DNA from 4 places in the Amedibacterium intestinale genome. Region 1 is predicted to be linked to each of the others. Evidence: predicted binding sites of a transcription regulator. Region 1 holds the regulator's gene; each other region holds the start of a gene.
What was found. Region 1 encodes Rex, which represses fermentation and respiration genes when NADH is low (regulators of the CRP and FNR family bind a similar motif). Its sites were predicted from a motif close to GTGAANNNNTTCAC; they were not measured.

Region 1 (4,199 bases):
TGTTATATACAAGCAAAGAAGGAAAACGATGGTATAATACATAATGTCGTGGATAAACTATTTAGGATGGAAGGAAAGTGGATGTATGAATCGAAAAGGAATGTCGGCAGTAGGAATCTCTGCTGTGGTCTATGGAGTTATTCCTATGTTGACCATGTTTTTGTATGCATTTGGAATGGATGCGATTGCGGTGGCATTTTATCGTTTTTTTCTCATTCTTCCCATCGTTTTGCTTATTACAAAAATGCAGGGTATTTCTTTGCGTTTGCCATGGAAACAAGTGGTTTCTATTTTTGTATATGCCGGTTTCTTTTCGGGAAGCACCATGCTGCTTTTAAATCTGGCATATAACTACATTTCTATTGGAACGGCTACTACGCTTCATTTTCTATATCCGGTATTTGTTATTTTGATATGTGCTTTTTATTATCATGATGTGATTGATGCCAGAATGAAAAAGATACTTTTAATCGTACTGCTTGGAATCTTATTTTTTCTAGATAAAGGAAGTAAGGGAAGTATGATAGGAATTGTATTGTCAATGATTTCTGCTGTTACGTATGCGATTTATCTGGTACAGCTGGAAAAACGAAATTTTGCCCAGATGAACCCTCTGGTATTATCCTTTTATATTTCGCTATGTACATGTATATTAATTTTTATTGTAAATTTTTTTACACATTCCATTCATTTTATGCTAACATTACAAGAGCTTTCTTTATTTGTGATTTTATCTTTATGCAGTATTACAGCACTTGGGATGCTGCAGTATGGCTCTCGTTTATTAGGAGCGAAATATACTTCGCTGTTTTCTTTATTAGAACCGATTACCAGCATTGTAACAGGAATCTTGTTTTTAAAGGAAGAAATCGTGGCAGGAAAGCTTATTGGCTGTGCCTTGATTTTGTTTGCGATCATGTATTTGGCACTTGGAAAAACAAAAAAAGAAGAAACAGAAAAGAGGGAATGATATGGCAAAGATGCAATTAACATTATATGCAGCATGTAAAGATGGAAACGATGTTTTAACAGCATTGCATAATGTGTTTCAAAAAGAAATCAAAGAGGTAAAAGAAGAAAATAAGAATATCAGTTTTCTATTACATACACAGACAAAGATAAATATGGAAGTGTGTGATGATGAAGAAATGGTGCGACAGCAAATGGAAGGCATGAGCAATTTCTTTGCGAATGTTCCTTGTGAAAATAAAATGCTTCTACAAAAATTATGTATACAGATTTCATTGTTTCACTGCATTTTCGCTATTGTGATCGATACAGCAAAAGAAGAGCGAACCCATGTATTGAAAATGATTTTTGAAGCAGCAAAAGCATGTCATGGTTTTCTTTTATATCCAGATATGTGTCTATATACAGCAGATGGTGACTTATTGATGGGAATGGATGGCACAAGTGGTGTAGAGGATTTTTCTTTATGTGGTGAAGAAGATGCTTTACAACAGGTAAGTCTTCCTTCTGCTTATGACATGGAAGTATTTGTATCCATAGGAAAAGAATTTGAAAGACAGGGCTGGCTGTATCCAAACTGTATGTTAAACAAGCAGATTTTATTTTCTCAGATACATCTGCCAAAAAAAGAAGATATCGGAAAACGTGCCCTTGCACTATATGCACTGGCATGGTTTTCAAAGCTTTGTCTAGAAGATGATAAAGAACAAAGAAAGCAGTTTGAAGAGTTTAAACAGCGTTTTTCTTTAGAACATTGTTTAACCTCACAAGAAGCATCTTTACTAAAAAAAGATACCTTAGATAAACAGCAGGCAGTGGAATTGCTTTCTAAATTTGAATGTGCAAATATGCTTTTTTGGAGTTTGGGCTATGATGGAGTATCCTCATGGGATGTGTGCGATGTGGAAAAAATGAAAGAATGGATCATGCAGTATGCATCTTTTGAAGATTTCTTAAATCATTGTGCGATAAAAGATGAAAAAGATATTTATACACAATATGTACGTGTATTTTATGCAGAGCACTTCTATATGCAAAGTGCTATGTTATATGTTCCATTATCCTTACAGGAAGATGTGGTTAGTGAACGTCTTCGAGCATGCAAGTGGTTATGTGATGGATGTGAATGAATTGTATAAGTTAAAATTGATAAATTATTCACAAATGTTTCGTTATGTGCTATAATCAAGGCAGGTGATAAAAATGGCAGAAAAAAATGTACCAAAAGCAACATTGCAGCGTTATCCAGTGTATTTAAAAGCTTTGAGAAAACTAAAAAATTCCGGTGTGGAAAGAATCATGTCGAAAGAACTTGCGAATGTTGTAAATATTGAACCAACAACGATTCGAAGAGATTTTTCCTTTTTAGGAAATCTTGGAAAACAGGGGTATGGCTACGATGTAAATCGTTTGATTGAAATCTTTAATCAGCAGCTGGGAATGGATTTTGATGAAAAAATTATTCTAGTTGGAGCTGGTAATATGGGACGTGCCTTGATGAAGTATAATAAATGGGATTATGTCGTAGGTGAAATTGAATGTGCCTTTGATATTAATCCAGATCGTCAGGGGGTACGCTTTGGTATTCCGGTATATGACATTAGTGAATTGGAACAGCGTGTTCCAGAAGGATGTCGTATTGCGATTCTAGCAATCAGTGAAAATATTCAGCAGACGGTGGATCGTTTGATTGCCTGTGGTATAACAGGACTGGTAGATTTTACACATGAGCATATCCAGATTCCAAAAGGGGTTGTATTAAAGAGTGTAGATGTGGTATCATCTATACAGGAATTGGTTTTTGAAACCAATAGTTTGAATGCAGAGCGATGAAGCAGGACGAAATGCAAAGAAGATGAAGAAGCGAGCTGTGAGGGTGAAAGACAGCACATACAAATGCATGGAGAACACCTGTGGAGCTGAATCGGAGAAATTAAGTAGACGATTTCGCAAAAGGATGGCGTTATATCCGTAAAGTGAGCTGCCCATAGATTTTTTATGGGAAACAGGATGGCACCGCGTAATGATACGTTCCTGAAAAGGAACGTTTTTTTATATGAAAAAGGAGGAAATTATATGTTTGAATTTATGACGATTCGTGAGTTATATGAATTGATGCATGCATCTAGAATGGAAATTGACAGTATTGAATATGTACAGCTGCAAGGATGGATTCGTACCAATCGCTGCAGTGGGAAATTAGGTTTTATTGAATTAAATGATGGTACTTATTTCCGTAATGCACAGCTGGTTTATACACAGGATTTAAAAAACTTTGCAGAAGTGGAAAAATATCCAACAGGTGCAGCAATCACAGTTACTGGAAAACTTGTATTGACACCAGAGGGAAAACAGCCTTTTGAACTTCAGGTTACAGAAGCAGTCTTAGAAGGAGATTGTGATCGTGATTATCCTTTACAGAAAAAACGTCACAGTTTTGAATACATGAGAGAGATTCCACATCTTCGTCCTCGTGCAAACTCTTTCTATGCAATTTTCCGTTTGCGTTCAGTTTTATCTATGGCTATTCATGAATTTTTCCAGGATCAGGGATTTGTTTATGTGCACACACCTGTAATTACAGGAAATGATGCAGAAGGTGCAGGAGAAACATTTACTGTTACAACAAGAGATGATGCAGAATACGAAAAAGATTTCTTTGGAAAACATGCATCTTTAACAGTATCCGGGCAGCTGCATGTAGAAGCATTTGCGATGGCATTTCGTGATGTTTATACCTTTGGTCCAACATTTCGAGCAGAAAATTCAAATACGACACGTCATGCAAGTGAATTTTGGATGATTGAACCGGAAATTGCTTTCGCAGATTTAGAAGATGATATGAATCTGATTGAAGATATGATCAAATACTGTATTAACTATTGTCTGGAAAATGCTCCGGAAGAAATGAAATTCTTTGAGAAGATGATTGATAAAGAATGTATCAAACGAATTACAGCAGTACGTGACAGTGAATTTAAACGTATGACGTATTCAGAAGCTATCGAATTGTTGAAAAAAGCAGATGTGAAGTTTGAAAACAGCAACATTGAATGGGGTATGGACTTGCAGAGCGAACATGAACGCTACTTGTGTGAAAAAGTTGTAAATGGTCCAGTATTCCTTACGGATTATCCAAAAGATATCAAGGCGTTCTACATGCGTTTAAATGATGATAATAAAACCGTTGCAGCTTGTGACTTGTTAGTGCCTGGTGTTGGTGAGCTTGT
Region 2 (4,199 bases), 1.1 Mb from region 1:
ATACATATGATGAAGATATTAAAGTAATCTATTTTAATGCAGTCAATTATTTACGTATTTCGGATTACTATGATGAAAACTTTGTAACCTGGATACATAAAGAGAATAAAGATGTAACTATCAAACAGTTTTGTATGAATCCTAGAACTCCTTTAAAATCCATTATGGAGAAAGGAAGAACCTCTGTCTTATTCTCTGCTACATTATCCCCTATTGATTATTATTTAGATTTACTAGGAGGAGAAGATGAAACAAATCGGTTATCATTGCCCTCTCCTTTCCATAAAGAGCAATCGATGATTCTTATAAACAACGCTATTTCTACAAAATATAAGAATCGAAGTTTATCTCTTCCTTCCCTTATATCCTATTTACATGCTGTTATTTTATCAAAAAAAGGCAATTATATCGTTTTTTGTCCAAGTTATGCGTATATGGAACAAATTCATGATGCTTTCACAAACGAATACCCTGACATCCAAACTACTATTCAAAAAGAAAATTTATCAGAGGACGAAAAGAAGATGTTTTTAAATCAGTTTTCCAGCACTCAGAAACTACATGTATATTTCTGTGTACTTGGCGGCATGTTTTCAGAAGGTATTGACTTAAAAGGTGATTTATTAATAGGAACCATTTTAATAGGTGTTGGACTCCCTCAAATCAATCCTCAGCAAGAATTATTAAAAGAACATTTTCAAAAAGAAAAAAAGATGGGTTATGCTTATGCATACCAGTTTCCGGGAATGAATAAAATATTACAGGCAGCTGGTCGTGTCATACGCAGCGTCCATGATAAAGGTGTTATTGTTTTTATTGATGAACGTTTTACTACCCCACCATACAAGCGATTATTTCCAAATCATCTTCAACATTATCAAATTATAAATGAGCCGCAGAAAGCATACCTTTCGCTGCTTTCATTCTGGAACAGCTAGATTATATAAATCTAGTTGTTTTATTTTATATTTTCAACAATAAAATCATAAAACTGTTTCATATTATCCACAACATAGGAATCTGTATTCAATAATTTACTTTTATGTTCATGTCCATTTGCAATCAAGACACAATGACAGTTTGCATATTTCGCAACTTCACTATCATGAACACTATCTCCTACAAACAATACTTCATCAGGGTTAAATCCGCTTTCCTCCACAAAACATTTCGCCAGCTCTGCTTTTGAGTGTGCATGTATATTATCCAGTCCCTTGATATCTAAGAAATATTTTTTTATATCATATTCTGCAAGCTGCTCATGTAAAAAATCCAAATTGCTTGCGCTTAATAAATACTGTGAAACATCTTTAGATCTTACTTTCTGCAACGTTTCTTCTACATTTTTATGAAGAGAACAAGACAAAGAGTTTGGCTGGTAATAATCCATATATTGTTTTGCCAGAACTGAAAAAGGAGTCTTATTAAAATCAAAGCCCACTTTTTTATAATATTCAATAACAGGAAATTGAAAATATTTCCGATACTCTTCTTTATCTAGCACCAAAGGAAGATTTTCTTTTTCCAACACATAATTTAATGCTTCCATACTAACATCTAAATCATCTAATAACGTTCCATTCCAATCCCATATAATATGCTTAATCATAACTCTTTCACCTCTTAATGCAACCTATTATATCTTAAAATAGAAATAACGCAAATGGTTTGTATGTAAACTATGAGAAAGTTCTCATAGTTAGTAGTCATTGCAGTTATTACAGAAATCCCCGTTATCCTCAAAGCGATTGTCTCTGCAATCACGTCTTCCATCGACATAACAGCGATTTCCCCTGTAGCCGCAGCGATCAAAATCACGATATTGGCAGTGATTGCATGAACGAACTGAGATATGCTGGCATCCACATCTTCTATTCCATCCATCATATTGACTGCAGCCACATCCCCTATTCCATCTTTCATCATTAAAACCATCACAGCATCTTCCATAATTTTTTCCATCATTCCATCTTTCATCAAACATATTTGTTTCCTCCTTGTCTATGTGAGATAACTACATCTCACTTTACTATATGTTTATAATGTATTTTTTGATAGGCAAATATATGGTATAGAAAGAATTAATCAAAAGTATATTTTATTTTGCGACCTTTCCTAATTTTATTTGTGAATTTTTTAATTTTTCTCTTTTAAATTTTACTATTTCAAGTATAATGAATATGAGGTGAACAAGTTTATGAGAGGAATCTACAATTCAGTAACAGATATTCGTAGAAAAGTATTTACGGAAATTGCCCGTCTTGCGTATGAAGGAGGAGATTACGCAACTAAAATCGAACAACTTCCTTACAAGATTCTTCCTGGAGAACATGCGAAATATAGAGAAAGCATTTTCTTAGAAAGAGCTATCGTTGGGGAACGTCTTCGTTTAGGAATCGGACTTCCTTTACGTCGTATGGATGAACATGCTCCTGTTAGCGAAGGCATTGAAGAAAGTGCTATTGCGGAAAAATATTATGATGATCCATTAATTAACATCATTAAATTTGCATGTAATGCATGCCCTGAAAAACAGATTGTTGTCACAGATACATGCCAGGGATGTTTAGCGCACCCTTGTGTTGAAGTTTGTCCTAAAGATGCTGTTAGTATCGTAAATGGAAAATCTTATATAGATCAGGAAAAATGTATTAAATGTGGCCGCTGTATGGACGTATGCCCTTATGGAGCCATTAACAAACTTGAACGTCCATGTGCAAAAAGCTGTGGAATGGATGCAATCAAATCAGATGAATTTGGTCGTGCAGAAATTGATTATGATAAATGTGTATCTTGCGGTATGTGTTTAGTAAACTGTCCATTTGGTGCAATTGTTGATAAAGGACAGATTTTCCAGACGATTCATGCAATGAAAACTGGCAAAGAAGTTGTTGCAGCCATTGCTCCAGCATTTGTAGGACAGTTTGGTCCAACAGTAACACCTGAAAAAGTAAAAGGTGCATTGAAAGAGTTAGGGTTCTCAGATGTAGTTGAAGTAGCTATTGGAGCTGATTTATGTACAGTTGAAGAAGCAGAAGACTTCTTAAACAAAGTTCCAAACGAACAGCCATTTATGGCAACTTCATGCTGTCCTGCATGGTCAGTTATGGCTAAAAAATTATTCCCAGATTTCAAACCATATATTTCTATGGCATTGACACCAATGGTTTTAACAGGTCGTTTAATTAAAAAACAGAAACCTGATGCAAAAGTTGTTTTCATCGGACCATGTGCTGCAAAAAAACTTGAAGCAAGTCGCAAAAGTATAAGAAGTGATGTAGACTTTGTTCTTACATTTGAAGAAGTTATGGGTATGTTTGAAGCTAAAGGTATCGATTTAGCACAAGCTACTGTTGATGAACCATTTAACGAAGGAACTGCAAATGGTCGTGGATTTGCCGTTAGTGGCGGTGTTGCAAACGCAGTAAAACAATGCATTCAGGAAAAACACCCTGATATGGAAGTGTTGATTGATTCTGCAGAGGGATTGAAAAACTGTCGTACAATGTTAATGATGGCAAAAGCTGGAAAACGTAATGGATACCTGTTAGAAGGTATGGCATGTCCTGGTGGATGTGTTGCTGGAGCAGGAACATTACAGCCAGTTATGAAATCAAGTGCTCTTGTAAAAAAATATACAAGTGATGCTGAAAAGAAACTTGCATTTGAAAGTGAATATCTAGATAACCTGGAATTAATTAGCGAAAATTAAAAAGGAAAATTTAAAAAGCATTGTGAAGTTCAAAGTAATTCACAATGCTTTTTTTCATAAGAGGAATAAACAAATGTTCCTCTTTTATTTTATCTTTTGTTTATAAAAGCTTCGATTTTCTAAAGCAAAAATTCTTGGTGTAAATTCACCTTCCTGTACACCACTTAATGCTTTCTCTATAGTATTCATGCGGGCATCGATGTTATCAATCAAATAGAGCATCTCAGCTTCTGGAAGCATTGGGAGTACAGGTGAACCATACTCATACTGTCCATGATGTGACAAAATCATATGTCTTAAAAGCATTGTTTCCTCCTCTTTTTCCAAGTGAAGTTCTTTTGCTTTTTCATATACTATTGCCTGCATGATACTAATATGTCCAAGCAGTTTTCCCTGTACTGTGTATTCACTTACTAAAGCTCCACTCAGCTCTATTAGCTTTCCTAAATCATGAAGGATAACTCCCCCAAATAATACATCTTTATTT
Region 3 (4,199 bases), 490 kb from region 1:
TCAATCGATGTATGTAACGAACATGGTATTGCCATGGTATATACAGGAGTAAGACATTTTAAACATTAAAATACAAAAAGAAAAGTATCGAGGCAATTTAGAACTTCGATACTTTTTTACAGTTAAACTATTTATTTTTATGAATAGATATTCTAGATGCAGTCTTTAAGGTAATATAAAGCAATGCAGTATCTATTGGAAACATCACTATATTTTTTATGATACGTGGCATAGCAAATAAAGCATTGCCATATAAAATATTAAGCCAGATAGGTGTTAATATAAGATTAATGACAATAACTACAGTTAATCGACATAAAATGGTTCTTGGAAGTGTAACCTCTTTTTTGTAGAGAAAACATCCGTAAATAAAAGCACTGACAAAAGCATTAATGGTAAATCCAGGGAAAAAAGGTCCAGATGGTCTTACAATATAATTTAATAAATCCGCAATAACACCAGCCAGTCCAGTTAGTAATGGACCATACATCATGGCACATACACCAACTGCCAAGTAACTAAATGAAATCTCTAATAGATTACTGATAACGATCCTGACAGAAGAAATAACCACATGTAAAGCCGTTAACATGGCACAGCCACATAAAGATTTAACACTTTTTATTTCTAAAGCGGAATCTTTTATGCGCTGCATAAAAGTAAGAGTATTTTGTTTTGTATGCATATAAAAAACCTCCTTTTCCATATTGCATATAGAAAAAGAGGTTAATTTTTCCTATGTGCAACAGCGGGATGCGAGAAAGAAATCGCAAGAAACACTTTTCGCCCGTCTGACAACTCCCCGTTCAGACGATACTTAACGCTTCTTTCTCTACTCTGCGTACAGTTGTGATTATAGACGCTTTTGTATAAAAAAACAACTTAAAAGTATAAATAAATTTATAAAAATAAAGAAAAGATTGTGAATTTTTTTATTAGTAAAAATAAGCTTTTTTACATATATACAAGTTGTATAATAATAGTAGAGAGAAGGTGAATTTATGTTTCATGCGCTAAAAGAAAAAATTAAAGGAAAAGGAACAAGAATCGTATTTACAGGAGGAAGTGATCAACGTGTTATTGAAGCGGCCATTCGTTTAAAAAAAGAGAATATTCTTGAGCCGATACTACTAGGAAATCGTGAAGAAATTTTGTATGCCGCAAAGGGGAAAGGATTTGATGTAGAAGGAATTGAACTACTAGATCCAAAAGAGTATCATTCTATAGATAAAATGGTAAAGCGTGTAGTTGAACTTCGAAGAGGAAAATTGGATGAGAAAATGGCTTACGAAGAATGTCTAAAACCCAATTTTTTTGGAACGATGTATGTAGAAATGGGATATGCTGATGGATTATTAGGCGGGGCAACTTATTCCACAGCCGATACGATTCGACCTGCATTGCAGCTGATACGTACAAAAGCGGGGAATTCTATTGTATCCAGCTGTTTCATTATGTTGAAAGAAGGAATAGAGCCATTGGTCATGGCGGATTGTTCAATTAATATTGATCCTACGATTGATAATGTTGTAGAAATTGCATTGCAGACGGCAGAAACAGCACGTCAGTTTGGAATTGAACCGCGTATGGGACTGTTATCCTATTCAACTTTAGGTTCTGCAAAAGGTACAAGTGTAGAAAAAATGCAGGAAGCATCAAAACGTTTAAAAAGAATTTCCCTGGACTTTGAAGTAGAAGGAGAACTACAATTTGACTGTGCAATTGTTCCAGAGGTCGCAAAACTGAAGGCACCAAAATCAAGAATTGCAGGAAACGTTAACACGTTTATTTTTCCTAATATTGATGCAGGAAATATTGGGTATAAGATTGCGGCACGCTTAGGAGAGTATGAAGCAGTTGGACCAATCCTTCAAGGATTAAATGCACCAATTAATGACTTATCAAGAGGCTGTAATGCAGAAGAGGTATATAAGATGGCAATGATTACAGCTGCACAAAAATATATGAATAAAGAAGAAGCATAAATAGGATAATATTAGCGGATGCATAAAAATGCATCCGTATTCATTTCGTTGGTTAAAAGGTATAAAAATAACATAGAAGAGATATAAATTCTGATTTTCTATAGAAACAAAATAATAGAATTTGTGAAAATTTTCATTTGTGTAAAAATGCTTTTTTTATACAAATACAGGGTGTATAATTATCTTTGGTAAGAAAGAGAGGAATCATAAATGATTAACGCACTTAAAGAAAAAATCAAGGGGAAAGGAACAAGAATCGTTTTTACAGAAGGTTCTGATCCACGTATCTTAGAAGCCGCTGTTCGTTTACATAAAGAAAAAGTTGTAGAACCAGTATTATTGGGAAATCGTGCAGAAATTATTGGTTCTGCACAGGCTGAAGGATTTGATATTGAAGGGATTGAAATGTTAGATCCAGCTGAATACAAAAACATGAATATGATGGTAAAACGCGTAGTTGAATTACGTAAAGGAAAAATGGATGAAGCTGCAGCACGTGAAGCATGTCTAAAAACAAATTTCTTCGGGACAATGTATGTTGAATTAGGATGTGCTGATGGATTGCTTGGTGGAGCTACTTATTCTACAGCAGATACAGTTCGTCCAGCACTTCAGTTAGTAAAAACAAGACCTGGAAACTCTATTGTATCTAGCTGCTTCATTATGATGAAAGAAGGAGAAGAAACACTTGTTATGGGTGACTGCTCAATCAACATTGATCCAAGTGCAGATGATTTGGTAGAAATTACACTACAGACGGCTCATACTGTACGTCAGTTTGGAATTGAACCACGTATTGGTTTATTATCATATTCAACATTAGGTTCTGCAAAAGGTACAAGTGTAGAGAAAGTAAAAGAAGCATCTACTCGTTTAAAACGTATGCCTTTAGATTTCGGTGTTGAAGGAGAAGTTCAGTTCGACTGTGCAGTAGCTCCTGAAGTAGCAAGCTTAAAAGCTCCAAACTCTACAGTAGCAGGAAAAATCAATACTTTTATTTTCCCAAATATCGATGCAGGAAATATTGGGTATAAAATTGCTGCTCGTTTAGGTGGATATGAAGCTATTGGACCAATCCTACAGGGATTAAATGCACCAATTAACGACTTGTCTCGTGGATGTAATGCAGAAGAAGTTTACAAAATGGCAATCGTTACAGCTGCTCAGAAATACATGGATATTTAATAAACATAAAAATTATGCGGATACACGAAAGTGTATCCTTTTTATTTGAGAAATATATAGATAATAAAAATGAATTTCATGAAAAATAATTATAAGAAATTTTATTACTTTTTTGTATTTTTACCTATTGGTTTCGTATATGTATAGTGAAAAGGATAAAGTGTATCCAAACATGCTTTCCATATATCACGATATCGGTATAGACAAACAATATTCTTATTTTATAATGAAGATGGATATCTCTTATCTTTCCTTCATCAATATTATATCCGATCAAGAAGTATCAAAAGAGGAGCTGATGAATATGGGAAAACAGGATATCGCACTAAAATCTTATTTCAAAAATAATGATCGCTTTGCGGATTTAATTAACACAGGCATATACAATGGCATACAGGTTGTTAAACCTGATGATTTGGAAGAACTTGATACGGATTCATCGCTGTATATCCATACGCAGGGGATGAAGATTCCCCTTGCAAGAGTAAGAGATGTTATCCGAAAATCTGCAGGAGATTGTGAATATGTGATTTATGGGGTTGAAAATCAATCCAGTATCCATTATGCAATGCCTTTGCGTGTGATGATGTATGATACTTTGACCTATGAAGCAGAATGCAGACAGTTTGTAAATACGAGAAGAAACAGGAAAGACAGTGAATATCTTTCTAAAATGCGTAAAAATGATCGTATTCATCCAGTATTTACACTAGTCATATATTATGGAGAAGCACCATGGGATGGGGCAAGAAGTCTGAAAGACATGATGGTGGATATGCCGAAATGGATGGAAAAAAGATTCAATGACTATCCTATGAAGCTGCTGGAAATAGGAACCTGCAGAAATACATTTCAAAATCAGGATATCTTTAATTTCATAAAGATTATACAGCTTTTATACAGTGACAAAGTAGAAGAACTGCAAAGGTATTATGCGAATATAAAAGTAGGAAGAGATACAGCAGAACTGGTAGGAACGATAACGGAAAATGAAGAAATATTAAACTATGTAAAAGAACATAAAGATGA
Region 4 (4,199 bases), 1.2 Mb from region 1:
TTTTCTGCTTTAACAGAGATTCCAGTTTTAATACCGGGACCTACGACGATAGGTTCTTTATGCATGTATTTGCGAATCCCGTTTAAAAAGGAGTGCATGATTTTGGGAACGACACTGGAAATGATGACATCTTTGATTTGATCATAAGATACTTTGGAGGATGTCAAAAAGTTCATGATCATAAAGCCATATTCGTCACTTGTTCGCTTCATCTTGGTAGTCAGACGATAGTTTCCAATCAGTTTATCTCCTTTATAAATACCAACGGTGATATTTGTGTTTCCTATATCAATGACCATTAACATGAGACAGATGTTCCTTTCCTGTTTTCTTGTATTTCCAGCATTCTCAACAATATGGTTTTTCCAAGTTCATATTTGCTCATTAAACCAAGTTCTTCTGTTCCATTTTCCTGTAATAAAACAGCTACATTGGTATCGCCTTGAAAACCGGCACCTTCTGTTTTCAGGTTGTTGGCTACGATCATATCGCAGTTTTTCTTTTTCCGTTTTTCCTCTGCATTTTCTACTAGATTTTCGGTTTCCATCGCAAATCCGCATAATACCTGCTGTGGCTTTTTGTGGGCACCGATATAGGCAAGAATATCTTCGTTTTTATGCAATGTCAATTCTAAGATATCTCCCTGTTTTTTGATTTTTTCATTGGAAATATGTTCTACACGATAATCGCCAACGGCTGCGGCCTTAATAATAAAGTCTGCTTCTTCCATATGTTCTTTGATTGCCTGACTCATTTCATTTGCACTTGTGATAGAAATCTTGTTTACACCATAAGGGGTAGATAAAGAAACCGGACCACTTACCAGTGTGACTTCTGCGCCCATATTGGCAGCTGCTCTGGCAATCGCATATCCCATTTTCCCGGAAGAATGATTGGAGATAAAGCGAACCGGATCCATCGCTTCCTGTGTAGGTCCTGCACTGACAAGTACATGTTTTCCTTTTAATTCCGAAGATGCATGTAAAATATCTTCTATACGCTCTTCAATAAGCGCAATATCCTGCAGTTTTCCTTTTCCGCTGTCTCCACACGCTAAATATCCATCGGCAGAGTCGATAATTTCAAATCCAAACTCTTTGCATAACTTCAAATTGTTTTGCGTGATGGGGTTTTCATACATATTTGTATTCATTGCCGGACAGATGACTTTTGGGCATGTTGCCGCAAGGAAAGTTGTTGTTAACATATCATCCGCAAGCCCATGTACGATTTTTGCGATGACATTGGCTGTTGCCGGTACAATGACAAAAATATCTGCACGTTTGGCAATGGATACATGTTTTACACTTCGATCTGCCACTTTTTCAAAAGTAGAAACCATGACATTGTGTTTTGTAAGAGATTCAAATGTCAAAGGGGCAATGAATTCTGTTGCATTCTTTGTCATGATTACTTCTACGTCATATCCTTTTTTTATGAGGTTGCTGGTAAGCTGTGCAGCTTTAAATGCCGCAATGCCACCGGTAACACCCAATACAATTGTTTTTTTCATTTCCTGCACCTCTCATGTAGGATGTTTCCTAATATAATCTATATCATTATAACGCAATGTGAAAAACACGACAAGAAGTAGAATGTAAAAAATGAGAAAAAATTCACAAATAGAAAAGATATAAAAATTATGATTGTTTTGATTTATAATAAGGATAGAAAGAAGGTGTTTGCATGCAAATACTAGAAGAGCGTTTTATTTCAGAAATATTACCAAAAAGAAAAGAGGATTCTCATAAAGGGACTTATGGAAAATGTTTGATGATTGGAGGAAGCGCACGCATGCATGGGGCAATTACTTTATGTGCCAAAGCAGCGCTTCGAAGCGGTATTGGTACCTTGACTTTATTTGTACCTTCCTGCATACGTGAAATAATATCCATGAAGCTGGATGAGGCAATGCTGATTCCTGCTCCTTGTAATGAAGAAGGCTATTTTTCCCTTGAGGCTACATCTCTTTTAGAAAAGGAACTGTCACAGTTTGAGTTTGTAGTCATAGGAAATGGAATTGGAAGAGGTATCGGGGCAAGAAAACTGCTGGAAACCGTTCTTTTTAGTCATCTTCCCTGTATTATTGATGGTGATGCCTTATATCTTCTAAAAGATTATAAACATCTTTTACACAGAGATGCTGCAGTCCTGTTAACACCACATCCCAAAGAACTTTCCTATCTAAGTGCCTATCCATTAGAAGAAATAAAAATTCATCGTGAACAAATTCTTGCTGCTTTCTGTGAAACATATCCCAATGTATGTATCATCGCTAAAGATGCAAAGACCATGATTGCGTATCAGAAAGATTTCTTTCTTAATGTCATAGGCAATCATGGACTTGCGAAAGGGGGAAGTGGCGATGTGCTGTGTGGAATATGTGCAGGCTTATATGGACAAGGCAAAGATATGAAAACAAGTGCAATATGTGGGGTATATGTACATGCGAAAGCAGCAGATCTGTTAAAAGAAAGTATGTCTTGTACAAGCATGCTTCCAAGTGATGTTATCGAAAAGTTATCCGATGTATTTTGCTTATTAGAAAAGAGGGAAAACGTATGAAAATTAGACAGGAGAATAAAAACATAATTTTTCATTCAGAAAAGAAGTATCAAATTTATAAGGAACAGGATACACATCCATTGTTTGAAGGTAGCGGGCAATGGAGTATAGAGGATAACGATCGTTTTGTGTATCGTATAGAAGAAGATGGAAATACTCGATACTATGCAAATCCATTGCTGGAAAATACACATATTTTAAATTTTCGAGATATTGGGGGATATGAAACCCAAGATCATAAACAGGTACGATATAACTGCTTTTATCGAAGTGGGGCAATTGTCAGCGATGAAGAAGGGCTTTCCTATATAAAACAGTTAAATATTCAATCTGTACTGGATTTTAGAAGTCATGGGGAAATGGAACATTTAAAAGATGCACAGCTTGGATGGGAGTATTATCCAATTGGGGCAATCAAAGAAATCGGAGAGTTACAGGGTAATTTTGATTTTCAATCGCTTTTAGGACAAGTGAAACCAGAAGAATTAACATCCTATTTATTAAAAATCTATAAACAGCTTCCTTTTCATAATAATGCCTATAAGAAGATGTTTTCTTTGCTTCTGGAAGAAAAAGTGCCTTTGTTGTTTCATTGCAGTGCAGGAAAAGATCGAACAGGGGTGGCTTCTTATCTAATCTTAAAAACACTTGGGGTAGATGAGAAAACCATCATGCAGGATTATCTTGCCAGCAATTTTTATCGTGCGAAGGAAAATAAACAGATAGGTGTAAAAGCAGGTGCATTAAAAGAGCAGGTTTTATACTTGATGATGGTACATGAAGAATGTTTACAGGCTAGTATGGATGAAATTAAAAAAAGATATCCTGATTTTAATACCTACCTGTTTAAAGAGTATGGTATTGATCAGGATAAACTAGAGTTTTTAAGAAAACGTTATTTATATTGAGTTATTCGGGAAATACTTTTTGAATAAAATCTTTATATTTCTTATAGATACGATCATTGATATACAGGCAGATGGAGATTCCTTCCTCTTCCTGTTTTTCTTTTAGAATATGGGCATGTTCTTTTAAATAAGAATAGATGTTATATTGTGTATAAGGCAGAAACATTTCTACTTTTTTCTCAGGGAATAAGGTTTCTGTAATTTTTTGAATCAGGTAATCAACTTCTTTATCATCTTTTGCGCATAGATACAAATGATGATTCTGTATTTGCGGGTGTGTATACGAAGTTTTATCGCATTTGTTGTAGATAATAAGCATTGGAATATCAGCAGCACCAATTTGACGCAAAGTATCCATGGTAATGTCGATATGCTGATTGTGCTGTTTGCTGGAAGCATCCACTACCTGTAACAGCAAATCTGCATAGCGGACTTCTTCTAATGTGGAATGAAAGGCTTTGATCAATTCATGTGGCAAATGGGATATAAAGCCAACCGTATCACTTAGTAAAAAAGAATGTCCGTGAGGAAGCTGGATTTGACGAATAGAGGTATCCAATGTCGCAAACAGCATGTCTTTCTCTAATACCTTTTTTTCTTCTTTTCCTTTGCAGTGTGTAAGAACACGATTTAAAATCGTAGATTTTCCTGCATTTGTATATCCTACAAGAGCAACTAAAGGAAGTGCATTTTTCTCTCTTGCCTTGCGCTGTGTTTTTCGCTGTG

Region 2: the regulator Rex is predicted to act here: its motif matches at 2,128-2,141, upstream of A9CBEGH2_RS01585 (4Fe-4S dicluster domain-containing protein).
Region 3: the regulator Rex is predicted to act here: its motif matches at 2,109-2,122, upstream of pta (phosphate acetyltransferase).
Region 4: the regulator Rex is predicted to act here: its motif matches at 1,607-1,620, upstream of A9CBEGH2_RS00585 (NAD(P)H-hydrate dehydratase).

The regions. Positions count from the first base shown of each region.
Region 1 covers NZ_AP019711.1:1,439,794-1,443,992, reverse strand. The annotation lists gene A9CBEGH2_RS07340 (DMT family transporter) at 86-970, shown strand; gene A9CBEGH2_RS07335 (DUF4272 domain-containing protein) at 972-2,099, shown strand; gene A9CBEGH2_RS07330 (redox-sensing transcriptional repressor Rex) at 2,173-2,802, shown strand; gene asnS (asparagine--tRNA ligase) at 3,046-4,199, shown strand, end outside.
Region 2 covers NZ_AP019711.1:320,694-324,892, reverse strand. The annotation lists gene A9CBEGH2_RS01600 (ATP-dependent DNA helicase) at 1-938, shown strand, start outside; gene A9CBEGH2_RS01595 (HAD family hydrolase) at 959-1,609, opposite strand; gene A9CBEGH2_RS01590 (hypothetical protein) at 1,700-1,984, opposite strand; gene A9CBEGH2_RS01585 (4Fe-4S dicluster domain-containing protein) at 2,198-3,712, shown strand; gene A9CBEGH2_RS01580 (3'-5' exoribonuclease YhaM family protein) at 3,797-4,199, opposite strand, start outside.
Region 3 covers NZ_AP019711.1:1,925,922-1,930,120, reverse strand. The annotation lists gene purH (bifunctional phosphoribosylaminoimidazolecarboxamide formyltransferase/IMP cyclohydrolase) at 1-69, shown strand, start outside; gene A9CBEGH2_RS09645 (folate family ECF transporter S component) at 128-685, opposite strand; THF riboswitch at 745-842, opposite strand; gene pta (phosphate acetyltransferase) at 1,002-1,985, shown strand; gene pta (phosphate acetyltransferase) at 2,196-3,170, shown strand; gene A9CBEGH2_RS09630 (RpnC/YadD family protein) at 3,310-4,199, shown strand, end outside.
Region 4 covers NZ_AP019711.1:136,389-140,587, forward strand. The annotation lists gene A9CBEGH2_RS00575 (type III pantothenate kinase) at 1-305, opposite strand, end outside; gene coaBC (bifunctional phosphopantothenoylcysteine decarboxylase/phosphopantothenate--cysteine ligase CoaBC) at 299-1,513, opposite strand; gene A9CBEGH2_RS00585 (NAD(P)H-hydrate dehydratase) at 1,687-2,565, shown strand; gene A9CBEGH2_RS00590 (tyrosine-protein phosphatase) at 2,562-3,473, shown strand; gene hflX (GTPase HflX) at 3,475-4,199, opposite strand, start outside.